2 regions of the Rhizobium sp. ZX09 genome follow, and region 2 is predicted to be linked to the other one. Evidence: riboswitches for the same ligand, from Rfam matches in the RefSeq annotation. Region 2 holds a riboswitch; the other holds the start of a gene.
The links. A riboswitch is a leader RNA that binds a small molecule or an ion and turns the genes downstream of it on or off. The one in region 2 is predicted to bind S-adenosylmethionine.
Positions count from the first base shown of each region.

Region 1: linked by a shared signal. The riboswitch ahead of BTN45_RS00530 (O-succinylhomoserine sulfhydrylase) and the one ahead of metA (homoserine O-succinyltransferase) in region 2 are both predicted to bind S-adenosylmethionine.

Region 1 covers NZ_CP031363.1:109,538-114,983, reverse strand. The annotation lists gene BTN45_RS00550 (hypothetical protein) at 1-190, opposite strand, end outside; gene aqpZ (aquaporin Z) at 243-968, opposite strand; tRNA gene BTN45_RS00540 (tRNA-Gly) at 1,110-1,183, opposite strand; gene BTN45_RS00535 (2'-deoxycytidine 5'-triphosphate deaminase) at 1,242-2,339, opposite strand; SAM riboswitch at 2,413-2,491, shown strand; gene BTN45_RS00530 (O-succinylhomoserine sulfhydrylase) at 2,535-3,719, shown strand; gene apaG (Co2+/Mg2+ efflux protein ApaG) at 3,951-4,343, shown strand; gene BTN45_RS00520 (Hsp33 family molecular chaperone) at 4,389-5,378, opposite strand.
Region 2 covers NZ_CP031363.1:2,540,037-2,545,482, reverse strand. The annotation lists gene mtgA (monofunctional biosynthetic peptidoglycan transglycosylase) at 1-407, shown strand, start outside; gene BTN45_RS12535 (aldose epimerase family protein) at 423-1,442, opposite strand; gene metA (homoserine O-succinyltransferase) at 1,519-2,445, opposite strand; SAM riboswitch at 2,530-2,606, opposite strand; gene BTN45_RS12525 (thiamine diphosphokinase) at 2,696-3,349, shown strand; gene BTN45_RS12520 (ABC-F family ATP-binding cassette domain-containing protein) at 3,354-5,180, shown strand; gene BTN45_RS12515 (VOC family protein) at 5,268-5,446, shown strand, end outside.

The DNA of each region.
Region 1 (5,446 bases), 570 kb from region 2:
CACCGCCAGCCGCCGCGTCTCCCGCTGCCCCAAGCAGCGATCCGAGCACGGTTCCACCGCCAATACCGCCAATGGCGCCGGCAATCAGGTTGCCGAGCGCGCCAAGGTCGGAGTCCTTCAGTATCTTTCCACCGGCTGTCCCACCAGCCGCACCGCCGATGATCTGGGCCAATATCGAAGCAAGATCCATGTCATCCTCCTCACCTGTTTTCCCGACCATTCGGAAAAACAAAGCCTCCTAATCACGTCTGTGCGGGCTGGATGGAGCCGGCATGGCCGACCTTCTCTTCCTCACCGAAAATTTTCCAGATTACAGCGCCAATCGCCCCACCGACGATCGGGGCAAGCCAGAACAGCCATAGCTGCTGCAGAGCCCATCCACCGACAAACAGGGCCTGCCCCGTGGAGCGGGCCGGGTTGACCGACGTGTTGGTGACCGGAATGGAGATCAGATGAATGAGAGTAAGCGCAAGACCGATGGCGATCGGCGCGAAACCCACCGGCACCCTGCCATGCGTTGACCCCAGAATGATGATCAGGAAAAACGCCGTCAGAATAACCTCGATCAGCAACGCCGACAGGAGCGAATATCCCCCCGGCGAATGCTCCCCATAGCCATTGGCAGCAAAACCGCCAATGTCCGCCCCCGCCTTGCCGGTGACGATCACGTAAAGAGCCGCCGCGGCAACGACCGCCCCCAAGACCTGCGCAACGATATAGGGCAGTAGGTTTGCTGCCGGAAATTTACCGGCAACGGACAGGCCGACCGAAACAGCTGGATTGAAATGCCCACCGGAAACACCGCCAACCGCGTAGGCCATGGTCAGAACCGTCAGACCGAAGGCGAACGCGACACCCAGGAAGCCAATGCCGAGTTCAGGAAAAGCGACAGCAAAAACCGCGCTGCCACAGCCACCAAAGACCAGCCAGAAGGTTCCCAAAAATTCAGAAAGAAGTTTTCGACTCATAACACTTCCCCATCATGTTACGACCTGATCAACTATTACGTGCAATTTAATCGTAGTCAAGCAAAATTACATAGTCCCGCGGCCACCGACGTAGCAGCAGACAGGGGCCGATATTTTTTGGCGAGGAGATCAAGGGGAGACTGGAGCGGGTGAAGGGAATCGAACCCTCGTATTCAGCTTGGGAAGCTGCTGCTCTACCATTGAGCTACACCCGCACCCACAAACAAGACATCGGATAGTTCGCGGCGGGTGTCAAGCGCCCGCCGGGGTTCATTATGCGGCGCGAAAGTGCTTGGAGAGTTTAAGCCCCTGCGCCTGATAGTTGGAGCCGAGACCGGTGCCATAAAGGCCTTCCGGTTTCTGCAGCATGTGCTCATAAACCAAGCGGCCGACGATCTGGCCATGCTCGAGAATAAAGGGCACCTCATGGCTGCGCACTTCCAGCACGGCGCGGCTGCCGGTGCCCCCCGCCTGCGCGTGGCCGAAGCCGGGGTCAAAGAAACCGGCATAGTGGACACGGAATTCGCCCACCAGCGGATCGAAGGGCGTCATTTCGGCCGCATAAAGCGGCGGCACGTGGACGGCTTCGCGCGAAACGAGAATATAGAATTCGTCCGGGTCGAGGATCAGTTCGGCGCGGCCGCGCGCATAGAGCGGTTCCCAGAAATCGAGAACATCGTGCTGGGCCTTCTTGTCGACATCCACCACCGCCGTATGGTGTTTGCCGCGATAACCGATCAGCCCGTTTTCGCCAAATCCCTTAAGGTCGATCGAGAGTGCGATACCACCGCCCGTCACGTTCGGGCTTTCGCTGGCGACCAGCGTTTCCGTCTCGTGCAGTTTCAGAAGCTCGCTTTCATTCAGCAGCGAATGGCCAATGCGGAAACGGATCTGCGACAGGCGCGAGCCACGGCGAACCACCACGGGGAAGGTGCGCGGGCTGATTTCCAGATAGAGCGGACCTGTGTATCCCGCCGGTATCTTGTCGAATTCCTGCGCATTGTCGGTCATGACGCGGGTGAAGATATCGAGGCGACCGGTCGAACTCTTAGGATTGGCCGAGGCCGACATGTCCGCCGGCAGCGCAAGGCTTTCCATCAGCGGAACGATATAGACACAGCCGGTTTCCAGCACCGCGCCCTGACTGAGATCCACCTCGTGCAGGCTGAGACGATTGAGCTTGTCGATGACCTTGGTTCCGGGGCCGGGCATAAAACTTGCACGAACACGATAGGCCCTGGAGCCAAGCCTGAGGTCGAGGCTGGCGGGCTGCACCTGATCGACATCGAGATCGGCCTCGCTTTTCAGCTTGCCGCCTGCAAACAGCGCGCGGATTGCGCCATCCGCCAAAATGCCCGTGGTTCTCATCATGGTCGTCATTCCTTTTTACGGCGACAAAACCAAAAGGAAAGCATTGACGCAAGCCGGTAACGGCAGTATGGCAAGCTTATCCCGTGGTGATTTGGCCGGTCGGCTTGCAGCCACGTTAAACAAGTGGCTAAAAAGACCGGGTGCTAGGAACCGGTCTGCTTTTGCGGCCGGTTTTTTTGTTTTGAAGGTGATCACATGAGCAATAAATGGCGCCCGGCAACCCAGCTCGTTCACGGCGGTACGCTACGCTCCCCTTACGGTGAAACGTCGGAAGCGATTTATCTGACCCAGGGTTTCGTCTACGAAAACTCTGAAGCAGCCGAAGCGCGCTTCAAGGGTGAAACCGACGGCTTTATTTACGCCCGCTACGCCAGCCCGACCAATGACATGTTCGAAAAGCGCATGTGCCTGCTGGAAGGCGCTGAAGACGCCCGCGCACTTGCTTCGGGCATGGCCGCCGTCACCGCCGCCATCATGTGTCAGCTGCGCGCCGGCGACCATATCGTTGCCGCCCGTGCGCTCTTCGGCTCCTGCCGCTGGGTGGTTGAAACGCTCGCGCCGAAATATGGCATCGAATGCACGCTGATCGACGGACGTGATCTCGGCAACTGGGAAAAGGCAATCCAGCCAAACACCAAGCTGTTTTTCCTCGAAAGCCCGACCAATCCGACACTCGAAGTGGTGGATATCGCCGGCGTGGCGAAGCTTGCCAACCAGATCGGTGCGAAAGTGGTCGTTGACAATGTCTTCGCCACACCGCTTTTCCAGAAACCGCTCGAACTCGGCGCCCATATCGTCGTTTATTCGGCCACCAAACATATTGACGGCCAGGGTCGCTGCCTCGGCGGCGTGATCCTTTCCGACAAGAAATGGATTGAGGAAGAGCTGCAGGATTATTTCCGCCACACCGGCCCGGCCATGTCGCCGTTCAATGCCTGGACGCTTCTGAAGGGCATCGAGACGCTGCCGCTGCGCGTGAAGCAGCAGACGGCCAATGCCTCGAAGATCGCGGACTTCCTTGCCGATAGCGCTAAGGTCGCCAAGGTCATCTATCCCGGCCGCGCCGATCACCCGCAGGCCGACATCATTGCACGGCAGATGTCCGGTGGTTCGACGCTGGTGGCTTTCGAATTGAAGGGCGGCAAGGAAGCGGCCTTCAAGCTGCAGAACGCGCTTGAGATCGTGAAGATTTCCAACAATCTGGGCGACGCCAAGAGCCTCATCACCCATCCCGGCACCACGACGCACAAGAACCTCACAGACGAGGCACGGGCGGAACTCGGTATCTCCGGCGGCACTTTGCGCCTTTCCTGCGGCATCGAGGATACGGACGATCTGCTGGAAGATCTGGCAAAGGGTCTGGCAGCCGTTTCGGCCTGACATTCGTTCAATAATCGACATGGCCCGGCCGGAACGCCGGGCCATGTCGCGTTTGATGGCCTCGAAAGCCAGTATCAGGCAACCATTATTTACCTTTTCCGTTATCCCTAACGGTAAAAAACAGCGCAACGGGAGACAGCTCCTGCCCCTCAAGTCATTCATTTTCTTGACGATAGCCAGAGCCTATAGTGTAGGATAAGCGGGCAGGGAAAATATCGAGGTGTGGCGCGTATGTATCGTGCTCTGACAAGGGATATCGAGGTGACGGTTGATCCGTATTATCTCGAAGAACAATCCGACCCGGATGACGACCGCTACGTCTGGGGCTACAAGGTCGTGATCGCGAATAACTCGGATGTTCCCGTTACTCTCGTCAATCGCTATTGGCATATCACTGACCAGAACGGTCAGGTGGACGAAGTCTACGGACCGGGTGTCGTGGGAGAACAACCGCATCTCAAGCCCGGCGACACCTACGAATATTCCTCCGGCTGCCCGTTGGACACGCCGTCCGGCCTTATGTTCGGACATTACGAGATGGAAACGGAAAGCGGAGAAGTGTTCAACGTCACCATACCCGCTTTTTCGCTGGATTCTCCGGGGCTGATGCGGGTCTTGAACTGACCCGCAGGCCATGAAAAACCGCGCCTTTACAGGCGCGGCCCTTATTCAGGCGTTTTCAAATTCGCTGACATCGTAGCGATAAGTGGTCGAGCAGAACTCACAGGTCACGGCAATCGCGCCGTCTTCCTCGCTTGCCTTGATCTCTTCGGCGGTAAAGCCCGAGAGCACGCCCTTGATCTTATCCCGCGAGCAGCTGCAGCGATCGAAAATGGACTGCGGATCATAGATGCGCACGCCGCTTTCATGGAACAGCCTGAAGAGGAGTCGTTCCACCGGCACCTGCGGATCCGTCAGTTCGTCCGTATCCACGGTGTTCAAAAGCGTCACGGCTTCCGTCCAGGCATCGTCCTCCTGCACATCGTGACCGCCTTCATCGCCATCGCCGCCGTGCAGGTCACGCATACGCAGCCGCTCCGGCGCCTGCGGCAGGAACTGGGCGATAACGCCGCCCGCACGCCAGCCATGACGCGGCTTGCCTTCCCCGTCGCGATCGAAGAATTCGGCCACACCGAGGCGCACACGGGTTGGAAGCTGCTCCGACTGACGGAAATAAACCCCGGCAATGTCTTCCAGCGACGAGCCATCGAGTGGCACGATGCCCTGATAGGGCTGCATGCCCGCGCCCTGATCGATCGTGAAGGCCAGAATACCGTTGCCCAACAATTGTTCCGGCGAAGTCGCCCCTGCCGCAAGCGCCTCTGCCAGCCGCTCCTCATCAAAACGGGCATAAGCGCGCATGCTTTCCGGCGCGGTGAAATCCGCCACCAGCAGGTCCACCGGACCGTCGCCCTTGGTCTGTACCGTCAGCTTGCCGGAAAACTTGAGCGATGTGCCGATCAACGCCGTCAGAACGGTCGCTTCCGCCAGCAGGCGAGCGACCGCAGCCGGGTAATCGTGGCGCTCGAGAATGGCATTCAGCAGCGGACCCACCTGCAAGGCGCGGCCGCGCACATCCAGACCTTCGACCTGAAAGGGCACGACCTTGTCGTCGCCAGCAAAATCGAGATCGTCCAGTTCAACCGTTACATCTGCCATGTCATACTCCCTGGCGCAGCCGTGGCGCCGCTACCGTCCAAAAGTCCGGCTTTCGAAATGTGCTTTTT
Region 2 (5,446 bases):
GCAATGCGCTCGACGGGGCCGCGACGCGCGGCGCCAGCACCATCCCGATGCAGACGGCCAAAAACCTGTTTTTATGGAACGGTCGTTCGTTTCTGCGCAAGGGATTGGAATTGCCGCTGGCGATTGCCGCCGATTTCGTATGGTCAAAAAAGCGGATGATGGAGATTTATCTCAACGTCGCCGAATGGGGACCGGGTATTTACGGCATCGAGGCTGCCGCCCAGCACCACTTCAAGGTGCCGGCCGCCAAGCTCAGTTCCCGACAGGCCGCACTTCTGGCCGTTTCGCTTCCCAATCCCATTGATCGTGTGGCCAGCAAGCCGGGGCGCGGGTTGCAGAGGCTCGCCGGCCTTATCGAGCGCCGCGCCCGCGCCTCGGGTAGCTATGTCGGCTGCGTGCTGGATTGATACCAGCGCGCCGCTTCAGCCCTTCTTGAAAATATAGTCGGTTTCCTGGCGCAGCGTCTCGCCCGGCCGTAGTATGGCATGCGGAAAATCCGGGTGATTGATGGCATCCGGCCAGATCTGTGTTTCCAGGCAGAAACCGGCAAAGGGACCGTAGTGACGGCCATCGAGGCCCGGAACGGGAACGTCCAGTTTGAAAGCCGAATAAAACTGCACACCGGGTTCGGTGGTGTGAACCTCTAGAGCTATATCAGAGGCTGGAGAATAAGCGCGGGCGACCTTGCGCTTGGCGCGGCGCTCGGGCGAAAGGCAGAAATTATGGTCGTAGAGAACCTGCTCACCATTTTCGCTGCGCCGCATCGGCGTCGGGTGGCGAAGGTCGAAGACGGTGCCTTCGACGGAGCGGATTTCGCCGGTCGGTATCTGCTTGTCGTTGGTGGGCAGGTAAAAGTCAGCCGCGATGCTGATCTCATGCCCAAGTGCGGTGTCGGCGCCATCGAGATTGAAATAGGAATGCTGGCACACATTGGCGATGGTCGGCTTGTCGGTCACCGTTTCATAGACCACCGACAGCACGCCGCCGTCACGGATCGTGTAGGTGGCTGTGACCGTGCAGTTGCCGGGATAACCTGCACGGCCATCGGGGTCGATGATCTGCAGAACCGCGTGGCTTTCGCCGTGTTCCATCAGCATCCAGTTGCGTTTGCCCATGCCGTCGCTGCCGCCGTGCAGGTGGGTTACGCCCTTTTCATTCAGCTCCAGCTGGTATTCGTGACCGTCGATCGAAAATCTGCCATTGCCGATGCGGTTGGCGTTACGGCCGGGTGTGGCGCCGAAATAGGAGGAATATTTATAATCCTCGAATTTGTCGAAGCCGAGAACGAGCGGCGGCTGGTGACCCTCAAGGCGCAAATCCTGGATGACGGCACCCCAGGTAATGACCTTCGCTGTAAGCCCACCTTTCGAAATGGTGACACGCTCGACCTTTTCGCCCGTTGCCGTGAAACCAAAATTCTCCCGTGCTGCCCCGTCGCTCATAACATCATTCTCCCGGTTGCCATGAATTGCCGGGCGGACGTTGCGTCATTTCCCGGCAATTCGCAATCCCGCAAATTCAGGCCGCCAGCTGGCCGATGGCCTCGAGTTCATATGGTGTCGTCTGGTATATCTCGTTGATCCAGTTTCCGAAAAACAGATGGGCATGACTGCGCCAGCGGTTAAGGGGCGCGAGTTCGGGGTCGTTATGCGGAAAATAATCATGCGGCAGCTTGATCGGCACGCCGGCGTGAACATCGCGGAAATACTCTTCCGAAAGCGATGTAGAATCATATTCGACATGATTGAACATATAGAGACGGTTGCCTGCCTTCTCATGTACCAGACATACACCCATTTCCTCCGACTCCATGAGGATTTCGAGTTCCGGATGTTTTTCGATGTCGGCGCGGCGCACTTCCGTCCAGCGTGACACGGGAACCTGGAAATCGTCCGAAAAACCATTGAGGTAGATCGACGAGGGGCAAAGATTGCGGTGGCGGTAAACACCGAAAGCCTTTTCCTTCAGCTCGTATTTAGGCACGCCGTGGAAGTGATAGATGGCGGCCATCGCGCCCCAGCAGACGTTGAGGGTCGAATGGACATTGGTCCGCGTCCACTCGAAAATCTTTTGCATTTCATTCCAGTAGGTGACGTCCTCATAGTCCAGCAGCTCAATGGGAGCACCGGTAATGATGAAACCGTCGAACTTGCGGTGACGCACCTCTTCCCACGTCTCGTAGAAGGAGAGGAGATGTTCTTCCGGTGTGTTCTTGGCGCGATGACCGCCGATGCGCACGAGCGACAACTCAACCTGAAGCGGCGAGGCGCCAACGAGGCGCGCCATCTGGATTTCCGTCTTGATCTTGTTCGGCATGAGGTTGAGAAGCCCGATCTGGAGCGGGCGGATATCCTGCCGGATGGCCGCCGTTTCGGTCATGACCCGCACGCCCTCGTGAACGAGGGTCTCAAAGGCGGGAAGCGTATCGGGAATCTTGATCGGCATGTCGAACTCTCTTTTCCGGATCACGTAAAGAACGTTGCGAAAACAAAAAAACCGGCAGCGGAAATCGCGACCGGTCCCAGGAAATTGCCTTTTTCCTCGACCCTTTAGCGACTTCTTTAAAGTGGCTGCAAGCCGGTCGGCAAATCACCACTAAGGCGTTTCATAATCCCGAAGCCGACGAAAATCAATATGGACGGTTTTCGGAGGCTTTCGGCTTTCCATTTTCGGCCGAGGTGCGATAAGGCAGGGCATGGATAAAGCGCACTTCACCATTCTGCTCGGCGGCGACGTTACGGTTACTGATCGTCTCAGGGACGCGGTCGCGGGTAGCTGCGTGATCGCGGCTGATGGCGGCATGCGCCACGCCCGGGCGCTTGGCCTCACACCGGAGTTGTGGGTCGGGGATTTCGATTCCGCCACCAAAGAGTTGCTGGATGCCTGGCCCGGTGTGACACGGCAGCCTTACCCGGCAGCAAAGGCGGTGACCGATGGTGAGATCGCGGTCTCGGAGGCGCTCGCCCGCGGCGCCGGTACGCTGGTGCTTGTCGGCGCGCTCGGGGGTGCACGAAGCGACCATGCCCTCCAGCACCTCCTTTACGCCGTCGCGCTTGCCGAACGTGGTCTCGATGTTTCGCTCACCTCCGGCGAGGAAGAGGCCCGGCCGCTGCTCCCGGGCTCGCTTGATGTCTCTCTACCCGCAGGCTCGCTTTTCTCGGTGGCCGGCTTCACAGCCCTGGAGGGGCTGAATATCGGCAATGTGCGTTATCCGCTGGAGGATTTCGCGCTTGCTTTCGGTTCCTCCCGCACTATTTCCAATGTCGCGAATGGCGGCCCTGTGCATTTTTCGCTTAAAAGCGGAAAAGCCATCGTGCTCGCCCGCCCTTATGATCTGACCGGAGCCTGACGCCTTGGCACCCCCTATTTTGAAACTCGATGACATCAAGCTGACCTTCGGCGTTACCCCGCTGCTGGACGGCGCCAATCTCCAGGTGGAGCCGGGCGACCGCATCTGCCTTGTTGGACGCAACGGTTCCGGCAAGTCCACGCTGATGAAGATCGCAGCGGGCCTTGTCGAGGCCCAGTCGGGCGAGGTTTTCCGTCATCCCGCTGCAACCATCCGTTATCTGGAACAGGCTCCGGATTTTGCCGGTTACGATACCGTTCAGGCCTATGCCGAGGCGGGGCTCGGGCCTGGCGACGATGCCTATCGGGTTACTTATCTTCTCGAGCATCTCGGGCTTACGGGTCAGGAAAATCCGGCAAACCTTTCCGGTGGTGAAGCGCGCCGCGCCGCGCTTGCCCGTGTCATGGCGCCGGAGCCTGATATTCTGATGCTGGACGAACCCACCAACCATCTGGATCTGCCGACAATCGAATGGCTTGAAAGCGAACTCCAGCAGACGCGCAGCGCGCTGGTGCTGATTTCGCACGACCGTCGTTTTCTCGAACGGGTTTCGACCTCGACCGTCTGGCTCGATCGCGGCCAGTCCCGCCGTCTCAATCGTGGTTTTGCCCATTTCGAGGAATGGCGTGACAAGGTGCTTGAAGAGGAAGAGCTTGAACAACACAAGCTCGGCAAGGCCATCGAGCGCGAAGAACACTGGATGCGGTATGGCGTGACTGCAAGGCGCAAGCGCAACATGCGCCGTGTCGGTGAGCTTCAGGCCATGCGGGCGGAATATCGTGGGCACAAGGGGCCGCAGGGGACGGTGCAGGCGACCGTCACGGAAGGCCGGGAGTCCGGCAAGCTGGTCATCGAGGCGGAGGCTATCACCAAGGCTTACGGTGAGCGCATGATTGTTGCGCCGTTCTCATTGCGGGTGCATCGCGGCGATTGCATCGGTCTCGTCGGACCGAATGGCGCGGGCAAGACAACGTTGCTGAAGATGCTCACCGGCCAGCTTGAACCAGACAGCGGCTGGGTGAAGCTCGGCACCAATCTCGAGATCGCAACGCTTGACCAGAAGCGCGAGGAGCTCAATCCCAACGATACGCTCGCACATTATTTGACCGACGGCCGGGGCGACAATCTTCTGGTCAATGGCGAGGTGAAGCATGTCACGGGCTATATGAAGGACTTTCTGTTCCAGCCGGAACAGGCCCGCACACCCATCCGCAACCTTTCCGGCGGCGAGCGTGCAAGGCTCATTCTGGCGCGCATTCTCGCCCGGCCGACCAATCTTCTGATTCTCGACGAACCGACCAACGATCTTGATATCGAAACGCTGGATCTGTTGCAGGAGATCGTTGCCGGGTTTTCCGGCACGGTCATCCTTGTCAGCCACGACCGTGATTTTCTTGACCGTACGGTCACCTCCACCATCGCGCCTGCCAATCCCGATCAACCGGACGGACGCTGGATCGAATATGCCGGTGGCTATTCGGATATGATGGCGCAGCGCAAGGGAGCTGCGGAAGAGAAGCGAAAAGCTGAGAGACAGGAAAAGGCGAAAGCCGCACCTTCAGCCCCGTCTTCGCAGGAGGCGGGAAAGGCCAAGGCCAAGCTTTCGTTCAAGCAGAAATTCGCCCTCGAAAATCTACCCAAGGAGATGGAGAAGGCGCAGGAAGAGATTGCAAAACGCGAGCAGCGCATGGCCGACCCGGAACTCTTCGCCAAGGATCAGGCGGCCTTCAACAAGCTGGCGCAGGAAATGGAAAAGCTGCGCGAAAAGCTTGAGGCCATGGAAGAGGAGTGGCTGGAGCTGGAGATGCTGCGCGAGGAACTGGAAGGCTGAGCCGATCTTTCCGGCCACACCGCCATCCGCCTTTGACAGGACGGCGGAAATGCCGTTTGCTGTCCCGGTTCGGAGGAGTTCAACACCATGCGCATGATCTTCGTCAACCTGCCCGTCAAGAATATCGAGACATCGAGAGCCTTCTTCACGACACTGGGTTTCACCTTCAATCCGGAATATTCCGATGACCGCACGCTCTGCATGATTGTCGAGGAGAACATCTTCGTCATGCTGCTTCAGGAAGAGCGTTTTCGTGATTTCATCAA